DNA from 4 places in the Bacillus sp. MN7755 genome. Region 3 is predicted to be linked to each of the others. Evidence: riboswitches for the same ligand, from Rfam matches in the RefSeq annotation. Region 3 holds a riboswitch; each other region holds the start of a gene.
What was found. A riboswitch is a leader RNA that binds a small molecule or an ion and turns the genes downstream of it on or off. The one in region 3 is predicted to bind S-adenosylmethionine.
Positions count from the first base shown of each region.

Region 1: linked by a shared signal. The riboswitch ahead of ACYVEC_RS11260 (peptide ABC transporter substrate-binding protein) and the one ahead of metI (cystathionine gamma-synthase/O-acetylhomoserine thiolyase) in region 3 are both predicted to bind S-adenosylmethionine.
Region 2: linked by a shared signal. The riboswitch ahead of ACYVEC_RS09385 (YezD family protein) and the one ahead of metI (cystathionine gamma-synthase/O-acetylhomoserine thiolyase) in region 3 are both predicted to bind S-adenosylmethionine.
Region 4: linked by a shared signal. The riboswitch ahead of mtnW (2,3-diketo-5-methylthiopentyl-1-phosphate enolase) and the one ahead of metI (cystathionine gamma-synthase/O-acetylhomoserine thiolyase) in region 3 are both predicted to bind S-adenosylmethionine.

Region 1 is NZ_BTRL01000009.1:35,866-40,154, reverse strand. It holds gene proC (pyrroline-5-carboxylate reductase) at 156-959, shown strand; gene ACYVEC_RS11265 (aldo/keto reductase) at 961-1,794, shown strand; SAM riboswitch class I at 1,947-2,052, shown strand; gene ACYVEC_RS11260 (peptide ABC transporter substrate-binding protein) at 2,184-3,824, shown strand; partial or broken gene ACYVEC_RS11255 (peptide ABC transporter substrate-binding protein) at 4,212-4,289, shown strand, end outside.
Region 2 is NZ_BTRL01000008.1:437,970-442,258, reverse strand. It holds gene cysC (adenylyl-sulfate kinase) at 30-641, opposite strand; gene sat (sulfate adenylyltransferase) at 654-1,790, opposite strand; gene ACYVEC_RS09390 (phosphoadenylyl-sulfate reductase) at 1,829-2,533, opposite strand; gene ACYVEC_RS09385 (YezD family protein) at 2,621-2,764, opposite strand; SAM riboswitch class I at 2,837-2,945, opposite strand; gene lysA (diaminopimelate decarboxylase) at 3,062-4,289, opposite strand, start outside.
Region 3 is NZ_BTRL01000026.1:158,017-162,305, reverse strand. It holds gene ACYVEC_RS26205 (bifunctional homocysteine S-methyltransferase/methylenetetrahydrofolate reductase) at 1-1,537, opposite strand, end outside; SAM riboswitch class I at 1,608-1,717, opposite strand; SAM riboswitch class I at 1,921-2,030, shown strand; gene metI (cystathionine gamma-synthase/O-acetylhomoserine thiolyase) at 2,124-3,236, shown strand; gene metC (cystathionine beta-lyase) at 3,233-4,289, shown strand, end outside.
Region 4 is NZ_BTRL01000012.1:374,025-378,313, forward strand. It holds gene ACYVEC_RS14015 (carbon-nitrogen family hydrolase) at 1-667, opposite strand, end outside; gene ACYVEC_RS14020 (pyridoxal phosphate-dependent aminotransferase) at 682-1,860, shown strand; SAM riboswitch class I at 1,925-2,032, shown strand; gene mtnW (2,3-diketo-5-methylthiopentyl-1-phosphate enolase) at 2,097-3,341, shown strand; gene mtnX (2-hydroxy-3-keto-5-methylthiopentenyl-1-phosphate phosphatase) at 3,338-3,997, shown strand; gene ACYVEC_RS14035 (methylthioribulose 1-phosphate dehydratase) at 3,994-4,289, shown strand, end outside.

The DNA.
Region 1 (4,289 bases), on a different contig from region 3:
TATTTTTTAAATATAATAATCTTTACAACCTTATTTGCATCCCCCTCCTCCCTCCAATTTCATTCTTTTCACAATAAGTCTTTTCTTTTTACAAAATTCTCTTAAAGATGGTATCGTTTTTTATAACATATCTCTACTGGAAAGGAATAAAGGATATGCTTAACAAACATCGAATTCTATTTATTGGTGCTGGTCGTATGGCAGAAGCTATATTTTCCGGATTACTTAAAACAAGCAAAGAATATATCGAAGAAATTATCGTTTCTAACCGAAGCAATGTAGAAAAGCTAGAACAATTACAAGGGCGATATAATGTGTCTATTACAACAGATTGGAAGCAACATGTTACATCTGTTGATACGATTGTTTTAGCAATGCCGCCTGCTGCACATGAAGAATTATTAGCAGAGTTATCTCCGTTACTATCGAACCAACTTGTCGTAACGGTAGCTGCTGGCATTGGACCATCTTATTTAGAAGAAAGACTTCCCCAAGGAACGCCTGTTGCTTGGATTATGCCAAATACAGCTGCTGAAATTGGAAAGTCTATCTCCTTATATACAATGGGACAATCAGTAAATGAGATGCATCAAGAAACCCTGCAACTACTTTTAAAAGGCATTGGTACTTCGCAACTCTGCACTGAGGAAGAAATTCATCAGCTTACTGCAGTTACTGGAAGTGCACCAGCCTTCCTTTATTACTTTGCTGAAAGCTTAATTGAAGCAACAAAAAGTTATGGAGTCGATGAAGCAACCGCAAAACACCTTGTCATTCAAATGATTTCTGGCTCCGCTTCTATGCTTGAACAAACGCAAGATCCGGCTAACCTCCGCGAACAAGTAACAACGCCAGGTGGTTCCACAGCTGAAGGTCTCAAAACTTTATATGAGTATAATTTTTCAGAGGCAATTCAAAAAGCAGTAGAAGCAACAAACAAAAAAGCTAGGGGGAAATAATATGAGTTTAACAAGTTTAAAAGACTATACAACATTACATAACGGAGTAAAAATGCCTTGGTTCGGTTTAGGTGTTTTTAAAGTAGAAGATGGTTCAGAGGTAATTGATTCTGTAAAAGCAGCAATTAAAAATGGCTACCGCAGCATCGATACTGCAGCAATCTATCAAAATGAAGAAGGCGTTGGACAAGCGATTCGTGAATCAGGTGTTTCACGTGAAGAATTATTTATTACATCAAAAGTATGGAATAGCGATCAAGGATATGAAACAACACTTCAAGCATTTGAAACTACATTAGAAAAATTAGGTCTAGAATATTTAGATTTATATTTAGTACATTGGCCTGTAAAAGGGAAATATACTGAATCATGGAAAGCATTAGAAAAGCTTTATAAAGATGGTCGTGTTCGTGCTATCGGTGTGAGTAATTTCCACATTCACCACTTACAAGACGTATTTGAAATTGCTGAAATTAAGCCAACGGTCAACCAAGTGGAATACCACCCACGTTTAGCACAAGAAGAGTTACACGCTTTCTGTAAAGAACATAATATCCAGCTTGAAGCTTGGTCACCATTAATGCAAGGCCAACTACTAGATAACCCAGTTTTACAAGAAATTGCGACAAAATATAATAAATCAACTGCGCAAATTATTTTACGCTGGGATTTACAAAACGAAGTTGTAACAATCCCTAAATCTATTAAAGAACATCGCATTATTGAAAATGCAAACATCTTCGACTTTGAATTAAGTGCTGATGATATGAAAGCAATTCAAGCTTTAAATGAAGATCGTCGCGTTGGTCCAGATCCAGATAACTTTAACTTCTAGTAGAAAAACCACTGCCATATGCAGTGGTTTTTCCGTTAAAGAAAACTGAAAATTTAAACTACATTTCATTCGGTTGACACTTCATCATCCAAGGTGTAAGATTTTGAATTATCAAAGAAACACAAAATTTAATAAAGTTTATTTGTTTACTCATTGTATCAAGAGAGGTGGAGGGACTGGCCCTTTGAAACCTCGGCAACAGGTTCATTTTGAATACTGTGCCACTTCCTGCAAGCTTTATGGCTTGAAAGATAGAATGAGGGACTTCGTTTATATACGGGTGCATAACTTGTACGTAAAAATCCCTCTTTCTCAATACGAAAAGAGGGATTTTTATTTTTCATTTCCCTCATCATCATCCAAACTTAATTATTTAGGAGGAAAATCAAATGAAAAAGAAGTTTGTACCCGGTATTGCATCAGTTGTAGGAGTAAGTATTTTATTAACTGGTTGCGGTAGTTATAAAAACGAAGCAAGTGGAGCAAATGCAAAAGACGAGGCACCTAGTAAACAGGTTTTAAACTTATCTTCACCTACTGAAATACGAACAATGGATACAGCTCGTGCTACAGATACTGATTCTGGTCAAGTAATGAGAAACGTATTTGAAGGTTTGTATAATCTTGGTGAAGGTAACAAACCTGTCCCTGGTGTTGCAAAATCTCATGAAGTAAGTGGCGATAAAACGAAATACACATTCCATTTACGAGATTCAAAATGGTCAAACGGCACTCCTGTTACAGCGAAAGATTTTGTCTTCGCTTGGCAAAGAGCTGTCGATCCAGCAACAGCCTCTGAATATGCATTTTTATTCTTTGATATTAAAAACGCAACAAAAATTAACAACAAAGAACTTCCAGCCGACCAACTTGGTGTAAAAGCAGTTGATGACCATACGTTTGAGGTAGAATTAGAGCGTCCTGTTCCATATTTTATTAGTTTAACAGCGTTCCCAACATTTCTACCAATTAACGAGGAATTCTTTAAAGCACAAGGTGATAAGTACGCTTTAGAAGATAATACAATCTTGTACAATGGAGCTTTTACACTAAGCGATTGGAAGCACGAACAAAGCTTTAAATTCAAGAAAAACCCTACCTATTGGGATAAAGATACTGTCAAACTAGAAGAAATCAATTTTAACGTAGTAAAAGAAAAATCAACAGAAGTAAATTTATTCGAATCAAAACAATTAGACCGTATAAAATTAACATCTGACTTCGTTGATAAATATAAAAAGGATGCGAACTTTAAAGAACGCCCGAACGTAGGCGTACAATTTTTACGTATGAATCAACAAAACAAAGTACTTCAAAACGTTTCTGCACGCCAAGCAATTGACCAAACAATTGATCGAAAATCCTTTGTAAATACGTTATTAAATGATGGCTCTACACCAACCTTTGGCCTCGTTCCAAAAAACTTTGCAAAAGGGACTGATGGAAAGGACTTCCGTACTATAAACGGAGATTTAACCAAAGTTGATACAAAATCTGCACAAGAGTTATGGAAGAAAGCTAAACAAGAGCTTGGTTCTGAAAAAATCACATTAGAATTATTAACAAGTGATGCTGACCTTGATAAGAAAACTGGTGAGTTCTTAAAAGGACAACTAGAAAAGAATTTAGACGGATTAACAGTAAATGTAAAACCACAACCACGTAAACAACAAGTTTCACTTTTATTAAAAGGTGACTATGAAATCGGCATTGACGGCTGGAGTCCTGACTTTGCTGATCCAATTACATTCCTTGAACTATTTACAACGAATAACCCTTACAACTTAGATCATTACTCTAATAAGGAGTTCGATGAAACAATTGAAAAAGTTAAAACGACTTTAGCTGGTGATGAAAAAGCTCGCTGGGAAGCATTACTAGCATCCGAGAAAATATTATTTAAAGACTCTGTTATCGCTCCTCTTTACCAAAAAGGTGAATCTTATTTAGAACGTTCTTATGTGAAAGGAATTGTACAAGTAGAATTTGCAGGTCAATTAAACTTCAAATGGGCACAAATTGAAAAATAAAAGGCAACCTGAATTGAAGTTTTTCTACCCATACCAATTGTTTTATTGGAAAAATGTATTAAAAGCGGATTTCTCAATGAGAGAAAATCCGCTTTTTCAATATAGTATTTTTAAAAAATAATACTCCAACTTTTATTATTGACATATAGTTCTTTCCAGCGTTAATATTCTAAATAATCAAAGAAACGAAATATTTAATCACCAAAATATAATGTCTACTACGTTGAAACATATAACGACAGATTATAGTTCAACATATATATACATATAGAACATCTGATTACCTACATGCACATATTTATAATAGGCTTTCTCTTCTTCTATAGATACACTTCAAAAAATGGACATTAAGACGTTACGAACAACACATTTAGGGAGGAACGAACAATGAAGAAAAAAGTTGTACCTGTTGTTGCATCTGTTTTAGGGGCAAGTCTATTACTAACTGCTTGCGGGGGAAATAAA
Region 2 (4,289 bases), on a different contig from region 3:
TGCCCTAGCCAAATTTTGAGATGGGAGTTTTACTGCCCGGTAAATAGCGGGGTAAAACCACGCTCTTGTAAGTACTTCACGATTTGTTCTGCACATTCTTCAATAGAATACTTGTGCGTTTCTACGATTAATTCCGCTTTCTCTGGTTCCTCATACGGTGAATCGATACCTGTAAACTCTTTAATATCACCTTTTCTTGCTTTTTTATAAAGCCCTTTCGGATCACGTTTCTCACACTCTTCAATTGGACATTTTACAAATACTTCTATAAACTCATCGGCAGCTAATAGATCTCTTACTTGTTTTCGGTCTACTCGAAACGGTGAAATAAACGCTGTAAGAACAACAGTACCTTGATCTACAAATAGCTTCGCCACTTCGCCAATCCGTCTTATATTTTCCATACGATCACTTTCAGAAAAACCTAAGTCTTTATTTAAACCGTGGCGTATATTATCTCCATCAAGTACATAGTTTCCAATATTCTTTTCAAATAGTTTACGAGCAACCGCGTTCGCTACTGTAGATTTACCCGAAGCTGATAAACCAGTAAACCAAATTACAAAACTATGATGCCCATTCTTCACTCTTCTCTCATCTTTTGAAACAGAAGCTGTATGCCAAGTAATATTCGTGTCCATCTCATTCTCTCCCTATTCTGTTACTACTTCTTTTTTCAAACCTTTAATTAGTACTTCCACTACTTCTTTACGACTAAATGTACTTGGCGGAACTTCACCGTTTCTTAATAATTCTCTTACTTTCGTACCCGATAAAATAACATGATCCTCTTTCCCGTGCGGGCATGTTTTCGTCGAAGCCATCGCTTCACATTTCGCACAGTAAAAACTATGTTCAAAAAATAACGGTGTAATCCCTAACTCTTCCACTGTAAATTTTGTAAAAATTTCTTGCGCTTCATAAGTACCGTAATAATCTCCTACCCCTGCATGATCACGTCCTACAATAAAGTGGGTGCATCCAAAATTCTTTCTGACTAATGCATGAAATATCGCTTCCCTCGGTCCTGCGTAACGCATTGCTGCAGGAAATACACTTAAAAAGACACGATCTTTCGGATAATAGTTTTGAAGTAATACTTCGTAGCTTTCCATTCTTACATCAGCAGGAATATCGTCCGACTTCGTTTCTCCAACGAGCGGATTTAAAAAGAGGCCATCTACAATTTCAAGAGCAGATTTTTGAATATATTCATGGGCACGATGTACCGGATTTCTCGTTTGGAATCCAACTATCGTTTTCCAACCACGTTTTTTAAATTCTTCCCTCGTTTCAATTGGATCTAAATGATAAGAAGGAAACGGATTATTTTCAAAACGTTTTGTAAGAATAATAGCTCCTCCAACGTAAACGTTAGGTCTTTCGTATAATTTTTTCACTCCAGGATGAGCCTCATCCGTCGTTTTATACACTAATAACGCTTCTTTTTCCTTATCAGGCACAAAAACATCTTCTATTTGAATAACACCATATACATTTCCACCGTTAACAAGTTTTACTTCCTCTCCAGCTTTTAGAGTCTCTGCAACTTCTTCTATAACTGGTAATGTAATTGGTATACTCCAAACGCTCCCATTTGCTAAACGAAGCGTTTCTACAACCGAATCATAATCTTTCTTTCCTAAAAAACCAGTAAGCGGGCTATATCCCCCTGTCGCTAATAGCTCTAAATCACTTAACGCAATGTTATCTAGTTGAATTTCTTTTTCAATTTGTGATACGTCGTATGTCTCGTCTATTCGATTTATTAATTCGTTTACTGTACTCATTTTCTATACCCTCTCTTAGCTTTATTTTCAAATTCATCTTATTGGTAATGAAGGCCACATTCTGTTTTCACTTTCCCAGCCCATCTACCATCTCTCGAATCGCCACCCTCTCCTACAGGCAGCGTACACTTCTCACACCCAATACTTGGATATCCAATATCATGCAATGGGTTATACGGCAAGCTATGTTTGTATACATATCGCCATACCTCTTTCCACGTCCAATGAATGAGCGGACAAACTTTAATAGATTGAAAGCGATGATCGTGATTTATAAACCTTGTATGCTTACGGTTTTCTGATTGTTCCCTTCTCAATCCTGATATCCACGCTTTTTCATTTGCCAATGATTCTTCTAAAGGTAAAATTTTTCTAATCTTACAACAAAGATTGGGATTGTTTTCCCACAGCCTATCACCATGCAATTTTGCTTGTTCATCAAGTGTAAGTTTTGGCTGTTTTTCTATAATATTCAATGAAGGAAATCGTTCCCGCACTTTTTGAATTAATTCATACGTTTCTTGAAAATGTACGTTTGTATCCAAAAATACAACTTTAGCAGATGGATTTACTTGGTTTATAAGATGCAGTAATACCATACTTTCCACTCCAAAGCTACATGCGTATACAATTTCATCTTTATACTCTTTATAAGCCCAACTTAATACTGACAGCGCGCCTTTCGTTTCATCTTCTTCTGAAAATGAAACAGCATTTTCTTCCCACGTTTCATACGTCAACATGTTTTTTCCCCCTGTAAAAGCAAAAAGACGGTTTTAACCTAATAAAATAGGTTAAAACCGCCTCTAGTTTTTCTAGTCAGCGCTTTTTTACTTTAAACGTACTTTTTCACTTTTTTCTAATTGAATGACTTTTCCATCTTGCACAACAATTGTAATTGAACCATATTTCATATCAGCAAGCATCGCTTGAATTTTCTCAGATACTTCCTCATAATGTTCCCGTACACTCACGCGAACAGCCCCCCTTTTTATTCATAAAAAAAATCTTTCCCATTTCGAAAAGACTGTTCGGTAATATATTTTACCTTATCTTTCAAAATGGATTCCATTTTGCTGGATTTAGCACCTTGCTTTCTATAAGCAGGTTGCCGAGCTTCGTCGGGCCAGTTCCCTCCGCTTCTCTTGATAAGCTTTGTATTTGTATTTTATCATAATTCTGATTTTTTTCAATCCTAGTTTTCCGATATATTTTAATTATTTTATTTTATAAAAAAGGAATTGCCCATCCGAACAACTCCTTTTCCCCATTTAAACAAGTTCTTTAATACGTATGCGATCGTTCCCAATAATATTTTCATATGTTTCGCGCTCTACAACAATTTGAGATGTTCCACCTTTTGCAAAGACGACGGCTGGTCTTCGAATACGGTTATAATTATTTGCCATTGAGTACCCATATGCTCCCGTACAAGAAACTGCTAATAAATCGGCAGAAGCAACTTTCGGTAGAGTAATATCCCAAATCAACATATCTCCACTCTCACAGCACTTCCCAGCAATCGAAACGATTTCCTCATTCTCATCATTCCCTCGATTTGCTAACATAGCTTCATAACGAGCGTTATATAAAGCTGGTCTTAAATTATCAGTCATCCCACCATCCACTGATACATATTTCCGAATACCAGGAATGTCTTTCACAGATCCGACTGTATAAATTGTCGTTCCAGCATCACCTACAATACTACGGCCTGGCTCAACCCATATTTCTGGCAATGGATAATTATATACTGTAAATTGTTCTCTCACTGCACTTGTTACAGCTCGCACATATGTCTCAAGAGTTAATGGTGTATCTGACTCTGTGTAGCGTATTCCGAATCCTCCGCCCACATTTAGCACTTTTACTACATAGTTCGTTCGCTCTCTCACTTCTTCTAAAAATTGATGAAGAACTTCAATCGCTCGAACAAATCCAGCCGTTTCAAATATTTGCGATCCGATATGTGAATGAATTCCTAACACATTATAATTTGATTTTTGTAAAGCAAGTTCAATGGCTTGCATCGCTTGACCATTTGAAACGCCAAATCCAAATTTCGAATCATCTTGACCTGTTGTAATATATTCATGTGTGTGTGCCTCTACTCCAGGCGTTACACGGATTAATATGTTCACAAATTTCCCGTGTTGCACTGCTAAATCATGCAAAATTTCTAATTCCAAGAAATTATCTACGACAAAACAACCAATATTCGCCTGAAGAGCCATCACGATCTCTTCTTCTGTTTTATTATTGCCGTGAAAATGAATACGCGATGCCGGAAATCCTGCTTGAAGCGCAGTATATAATTCCCCTCCAGAAACAACGTCTAATGACATATTCTCTTCACGAGCTACTCGGCACATCTCCATGCACAAGAACGCCTTGCTTGCATATGCTACTTGATAAGAGAACCCACTTTCTTTAAAAGCACGATGAAACGCGCGGCACTTTCCTCGAATTGACTCTTCATCGTATACATAAAGCGGTGTT
Region 3 (4,289 bases):
CCAAATGCTTTGTTGCTTCATACACTTCTTCAATTAACGCGATATCATAAATCGGCTGAGTTAAGAAGTATTCCGCTCCAGCATCTATTTTCCGTTCCATTCGCTTAACCGCTGCTTTTAAATGTCTTACATGCGGATTAAACGCACCTCCCACTGAAAACCTTGTTGCTGGGCCTATTGATTTCCCTAAAATAGAGCGCCCATCATTCATTTCTTTAATCATTTTAATGAGCTCAATAGAGGACAAATCATATACAGAAGTGGCACCTGGAAAATCACCGACGCGTGCTGGATCACCTGTTAAAGCTAACACTTCTTCCATACCTAATGCTGATAAGCCTAGTAAATGAGATTGTAGCCCGATGACGTTATGGTCTCTACACGTTAAATGCGTCAATACGGGAATATCATGCTTCGTTAATAATGCTCCCATTGCCATATTCGAAACGCGAGGCGATGCTAATGAATTATCTGCTAGAGTAATAGCGTCCGCCCCAGCTCTTTTCAATGCTCTCGCCCCTTCAAAAAACCGCTGTGTATCTAACGTTTTCGGTGGATCTAATTCCACTACTACTGTCGTTTGTTTTTTTGCTTTCTCCGCTAAAGTGACATGAGCTTTCGAACGTTTCTCGTGTGTATGAACTACTTTCGGTCTTTGAATCGTATCCTTTTCTATTACAGGCGTAACATTTAGAGTAGCCCGTTTCATACTTTCAATATGTTCTGGAGTCGTACCACAACAACCGCCCAATAACCGAATACCTTGCTCAATAAATTTCGGTGTCATCGCTTCGAAATAAGCCGGACTTCCCTCATATACGTAACGTCCCTCCACATAATTTGGAAGACCTGCATTTGGATATGCTGACAAGTAACCATTTTGCGGAATCGATATCATTTTAAAAGCTTCCGTCATATGAAGTGGCCCTAGTTGGCAGTTCAATCCAACGACATTTGCACCGTAATCTAAAAGCTGTTTTAAGATTTCATTTACATCATTTCCATTTTGAGTCGTACCTGCCTCATGTAACGCTAATTGAGCTACAATTGGGATATTCGTTTGTTTTCGTAGCACCTGAACAGCATGAAGTAATTCAAACTCATCATAAAAAGTCTCTAATAGTAGTCCATCAACCTGTTCTTCTAGTAAAGCACTTGCCTGCTCAAGTAGCATAAATTCTCTTTCCATATCAGTAGTTGTAACGGCTCCAATATGTTTCATACCGCCAATTGTTCCTAAAATTGCATTTCTATCTGTCACAGATGCTTTCGCCAGTTTTACTGCCGCTCTATTAATTTCAGTAACTTGATTTTCTAAACCATACATACGTAATTTCGCTTCATTTGCTCCGTACGTATTTGTTTGAATCACATCTGCCCCAGCAGCTACATATTGCTTATGAATCGATATAATTAAATCTGGATCGGATATATTTAATTCTTCAAAACTACTTTGCAAACCATGTGAATGTAATAACGTCCCAACCGCACCATCACCTATTACAATTCCTTTTGATAATAAATCTAGTAATTTCACAAATCTCCCTCATTTCTATCAATATAAAAACCCCCTCTTCACTTTGAAGAGGGGGACATAATTGTTCCTCCTCTTATTATGCAAAACATTCGTTTTGCAGGTATTAGCACCGTTTCAAACATTTCGTTTGAAGGTTGCCGGGTTTCACAGGGCCTTTCCCTCCACCGCTCTTAATAAGAGTTTGTCTTTATTATTTTATTTATGTAGCTAAAAGGAAATGCGTTCCCCTTTTAACAATGTTTGTTAATTTTTCAATAAATTTAGCACGCACAAATGCAAAAGTCAATGACAGTTGCGGAAAAATAAAAATTATTTAAAATAAAGTTGCAATTCAATTATCTTTTGTTGTAAAGTTAAAAACATAATAAAATTTCATACGAACATTCTTATCTAGAGAGGTAGAGGGACTGGCCCTATGACGCCTCAGCAACCATTAACATTTGTTAATAAGGTGCTAATTCCAGCAAATTGTGAAAGATTTGACAGATGAGAAGAAGACTCTATTCAAACCGAAAGCCTTCTTCTTAGAAGGCTTTTTTTATTTTACATTCACTTAATTGTTAATTTAAAAAGGAGGAATTTTCACATGTCAACAATTGAAACAAAACTAGCACAAATCGGAAATCGTAGCGAAACTACAACAGGAACGGTTAACCCACCTGTTTATTTCTCAACCGCTTATCGTCATGAAGGAATTGGTAAATCTACTGGTTTTGACTATTCACGAACTGGTAATCCAACTCGCGGCCTTTTAGAACAGGCAATTGCAGATTTAGAATACGGCGAACAAGGTTATGCCTGTAGTTCAGGGATGGCAGCTGTTCTCCTCGTCCTCTCCCTATTCCGCTCCGGAGACGAACTTATTGTATCTGAAGATTTATACGGGGGCACTTATCGATTATTTTCTGAGCACGAAAAAAAGTGGAACGTTCGATGTAGATACGTAAATACACAATCTATTAAACAAATTGAGCAAGCTATCACCACTGAAACGAAAGCTATTTTCATAGAAACTCCGACAAATCCATTAATGCAAGTTACTGATATTGCCGCTGTCGCAACTGTAGCGAAAAGACACGGACTACTTCTTATTGTAGATAACACATTCTACACGCCTTATATACAGCAGCCATTAACAGAAGGTGCCGACATTGTACTTCATAGTGCAACGAAATATTTAGGAGGACATAACGATGTACTAAGCGGACTTGTCGTTGCAAAAGGAAAGGAACTTTGTGAGGAAATCGCTCATTATCATAATGCCTCTGGTGCGGTCTTAAGCCCATTTGACTCATGGCTATTAATTCGTGGTATGAAAACGTTAGCTCTTCGCATGAGACAACATGAAGAAAATGCAAAAGCAGTTGTTGCTTATTTAAATGATGAGGACGGGGTGACAGATGTATTTTATCCTGGAAGAGGCGGCATGATTTCATTTCGTCTTAAAAATGAAACATGGATTAATCCATTCTTACAATCCTTATCCTTAATTACATTTGCTGAAAGTCTCGGTGGTGTTGAAAGTTTGATGACATATCCAGCAACACAAACACACGCTGATATTCCTGAAGAAATCAGAACAGCAAACGGTGTATGTAATCGTCTTCTTCGATTTTCCGTTGGCATTGAAAATAGTAACGATTTAATTCAAGACTTACAGCATGCCATTAAACTTGTAAAAGAAGGTGTAAGAATATGAGTTATTCTATAGATACACTTTTACTACACAACCAATATAAACATGACCCACAAACAGGATCTGTTAACGTTCCCATCTATAACACATCAACATTCCATCAGTTTGATGTAGATACGTTCGGGAAATATGACTATAGCAGGTCTGGTAATCCAACTCGTGAAGCTCTTGAAGACATCATTGCATTATTAGAGGGCGGAACAAAAGGATTCGCATTTGCATCAGGCATTGCAGCAATTTCTACTGCATTCCTCCTTCTTTCACAAGGTGATCACGTACTCATTTCAGAAGACGTATATGGAGGCACTCACCGAATGATAACTGAAGTACTCTCCCGTTACGGTGTCTCACATACATTTGTTGATATGACTAATTTAGAAGAAATAAAGCACAACATTAAACAAAATACAAAGCTCTTTTATGTAGAAACACCTTCTAACCCGCTTTTAAAGGTGACAGATATTCGCGCTGTTTCTAAGCTTGCAAAATTTATTGGCGCTCTTACCTTTGTTGATAATACATTTTTGACACCACTATTCCAGAAACCGCTTGAACTTGGAGCAGATGTCGTTCTTCATAGTGCTACAAAATTCATTGCTGGTCATAGTGATGTTACTGCCGGATTAGCGGTCGTAAAAGATGCCGAACTTGCTCAAAAACTTGGATTTTTACAAAATGCATTCGGCGCTATTTTAGGACCTCAAGATTGTTCTCTCGTACTTCGCGGTCTAAAAACATTGCATGTACGCCTTGAGCATTCAGCTGCAAACGCCAATAAAATTGCACATTATTTACAAGAACACGCTAAAGTTCAAAACGTCTATTATCCTGGCTTACAAACACATCTTGGATTTGATATTCAACAATCTCAAGCTACATCAGCCGGAGCTGTCCTATCTTTCACTTTACAATCAGAAGATGCACTCCGCCAATTTTTATCAAAAGTAAAATTACCTGTCTTTGCAGTTAGTTTAGGGGCTGTCGAATCAATTCTTTCCTACCCAGCTAAAATGTCACATGCAGCATTGTCGCAAGAAGCTCGTGATGAAAGAGGGA
Region 4 (4,289 bases), on a different contig from region 3:
CAACAACATAACACTGATTTTCAACTGCTCTTGCTTGCAATAACAAACGCCAATGTGCTAAACGAACTAATGGCCATTCTGCTACAACAAATAAAACTTTTGCACCTTTAGCAGTATGAACGCGCATCCACTCTGGAAAACGAATGTCATAACAAATTGTGCCGGCACACTCTACATCATCTAACTTAAATTCACCTGTACTATTTCCAGCGATTAAATATTTATGTTCATCCATAAGCTGAAATAAATGTACTTTACTATATTCATTGACTAGTTCTCCTTTATTAGTTACAACATACATTGTATTTGTAACACCTTGTTCTGTTTGCTTTGCTATAGAACCACCAACAATATGTACACCATATTGTTTCGACCATTCTATCAACTTTTCTTTCGTTTCCAATCCATCCCTATCTGCAATTTCAGAAAGTCTCGTTAAATCATAACCTGTTGTCCATAGTTCTGGTAAGACGATAACATCTGGTCTTTCCTTCATTGCTTCGCTTATTTTATTTTTAGCATTCTCAATATTTTTTTCTACATCTCCAAAGACAATATCCATTTGAATACATGCGACTTTCATTTTTTCAGCCCCATTCTCATTTTTTTCTTTACAAAATACTGGAAAGATTATATCATTTGTCACTAGAATTGTAACAACTTTCAAAAGAGGTGGAAAGTATGAAATTATTCCAACCTTCTGAGATAGTAACATCATTGCCAACACAATTTTTTGCTTCACTTGTTGCAAAAGTTAATAAAGTCGTTGCAGCTGATCACGATGTTATTAATCTAGGTCAAGGTAATCCAGATCAACCAACACCGCAGCATATCGTAAAAGCTTTACAAGATGCTGCAGAAAAGACCATTCATCATAAATATCCGCCATTTCGCGGACATGAAAGTTTAAAAGAAGCCGTGGCAACATTCTATCAACGTGAATATGATGTAGTAGTAAATCCAAAAACTGAAGTTGCTATTTTGTTTGGTGGAAAGGCTGGATTAGTAGAATTACCAGTTTGTTTTACAAACCCTGGTGATACTATTCTCGTTCCCGATCCAGGCTATCCAGATTATTTATCAGGAGTTGCTTTAGCAAAAGCACAATTTAAAACAATGCCGCTTATTGCAGAAAATAATTTTTTACCAGATTATACGAAAATTGATGACTCTATTGCCGAGCGTGCAAAATTAATGTTTTTAAACTATCCAAATAATCCTACAGGTGCTACTGCATCAAAAGATTTTTTTGATGAAACTATTCATTTTGCTAATAAACACAATATATTAGTTGTTCATGATTTTGCTTACGGTGCTATTGGGTTCGATGGTCAAAAGCCTGTTAGTTTCTTACAAGCAGACGGTGCCAAAGATACAGGAATCGAAATTTACACATTATCGAAAACTTTCAATATGGCTGGCTGGCGTATCGCTTTTGCTGTAGGGAATGAAAGTGTGATCGAAACAATTAACTTATTACAAGATCATATGTATGTTAGTATTTTTGGTGCAGTTCAAGATGCTGCCCGCGAAGCACTATTAAGTTCACAGTCTTGCGTAATAGACCTTGTAAATAGTTACGAATCTCGAAGAAACGCTCTTATTTCAGCTTGTCACTCAATTGGTTGGAATGTAGACATTCCAACAGGTTCATTCTTTGCATGGCTTCCTGTACCAGAAGGTTATACATCTGAGCAATTTTCTGATATTTTACTAGACAAAGCACACGTTGCAGTTGCTCCTGGTGTTGGATTTGGTGAACATGGCGAAGGGTACGTCCGTGTTGGTCTCTTGCATACAGAAGATAGATTACGAGAAGCCATTAATCGAATTGATAAATTAAATTTTTTCAAAAAATAATTGACAACGCGAATAATATCTGACAAAATTCAGTTATCTTAAAAATTTAAACATTTCTAAATACTTCTTATCAAGAGCAGGTGGAGGGACGAGCCCGACGAAACCCGGCAACCGATCTACATAATTGTAGACACGGTGCTAATTCTCGCAGCATTACGCTGACAGATAAGGAGCTGGTTATAAAAAAACCTCTCCTTAGCTGAGAGGTTTTTTTATTTAACTAGGAGGTTTTAACAATGAGCGGAATAATAGCGACGTATTTAATCCATGATGATTCACATAACTTAGAAAAAAAGGCCGAGCAAATTGCACTCGGATTAACAATTGGCTCTTGGACCCATTTACCAAATTTATTACAAGAACAATTAAAACAGCATAAAGGCAATGTCATTCATATTGAGGAATTAGCTGAACAAGAACATACCAATTCGTATTTACGAAAAAAAGTAAAACGCGGGATTATTAAAATCGAATATCCGTTATTAAACTTCAGTCCAGATTTACCAGCGATTTTAACGACTACCTTTGGAAAGCTATCACTTGATGGCGAAGTAAAATTAATTGATTTAACTTTTTCAGATGAGTTAAAAGAGCATTTTCCTGGTCCAAAATTCGGGATAGATGGTATTCGAAACCTTTTACAAGTACATGAGCGTCCCCTTTTAATGAGTATTTTTAAAGGAATGATTGGACGAAATATTGGGTATTTAAAAACGCAATTACGCGATCAAGCAATTGGTGGTGTAGATATAGTAAAAGATGATGAAATATTATTTGAAAATGCATTAACACCTCTTACGAAACGCATTGTATCGGGAAAAGAAGTTTTACAATCCGTATATGAAACATACGGACATAAAACGTTATATGCCGTAAATTTAACAGGACGAACTTTTGATTTAAAAGAAAATGCGAAACGTGCAGTGCAAGCTGGAGCTGATATTCTATTATTTAACGTATTTGCTTACGGACTAGATGTACTACAATCACTTGCAGAAGATGATGAAATCCCAGTTCCTATTATGGCACATCCTGCTGTAAGTGGTGCTTATTCAGCATCCAAGTTATATGGAGTTTCATCTCCATTATTACTCGGAAAGCTACTACGTTATGCTGGGGCTGACTTTTCATTATTCCCATCTCCATACGGAAGTGTTGCGCTAGAAAAAGAGGAGGCTCTTGCTATCTCAAAATATTTAACTGAAGACGATGCATTTTTCAAGAAGAGCTTTTCTGTTCCGTCTGCTGGTATTCATCCTGGTTTCGTTCCCTTTATTCTACGAGATTTCGGTAAAGATGTTGTTATTAATGCTGGTGGCGGAATACACGGACATCCAAATGGGGCGCAAGGCGGCGGTAAAGCTTTCCGTGCTGCAATTGATGCTACTTTGCAAAATAAACCACTCCATGAAGTAGATGACATAAACTTGCATAGTGCACTACAAATATGGGGAAATCCCTCTCATGAGGTGAAATTATGAGTATTCAAGTATTTTGTGATTTTGATGGCACGATTACAAATAATGATAACATTATGTCCATTATGGAAAAATTCGCACCACCAGAAGCCGAAGAAGTAAAGAATAGAATTTTATCACAAGAGCTATCTATTCAAGAAGGTGTTTCTCAATTATTTCAATTAATACCTACTAATCTGCACGATGAAATTATTCAATTTTTAATAGAGACTGCTGAAATTCGTAATGGTTTTCATGAATTTATACAATTTGTAAATGAAAATGACATTTCTTTTTACGTTATATCAGGTGGAATGGATTTCTTCGTCTATCCACTCTTACAAGGACTCATTCCTAAAGAGCAAATTTACTGTAATGAAACTGACTTTTCAAGTGAATACATTACCGTTAAATGGCCTCATCCTTGTGATCATCATTGTCAAAATCATTGCGGATTATGCAAATCATCTTTAATCCGTAAATTAAGTGATACGAATGACTTCCATATTGTGATTGGAGATTCAATTACTGATTTACAAGCTGCAAAACAAGCAGATAAAGTATTTGCCCGTGACTTCCTTATTACAAAATGTGAAGAGAATCATATTGCTTATACACCTTTTGAAACATTTCATGATGTTCAATTTGCATTAAAACATTTGTTGGAGGTGAAATTATGAAACAACTGTTTCGTCAATGGTTTGACTTAAGCGAGATAAAAAAAGAATTAACAACACGAAATTGGTTTCCAGCAACGAGTGGTAATATTTCTATAAAGGTTAGTCATGAGCCACTTACTTTTCTTATTACAGCAAGTGGTAAAGATAAAACAAAAACGACTCCAGATGATTTTCTCCTAGTAGATCATCTAGGGGTTCCCGTATTAGAGACTGAATTACGCCCTTCAGCAGAAACAATCTTGCATACGCATATTTATAACAATACGAATGCTGGATGCGTACTTCATGTTCA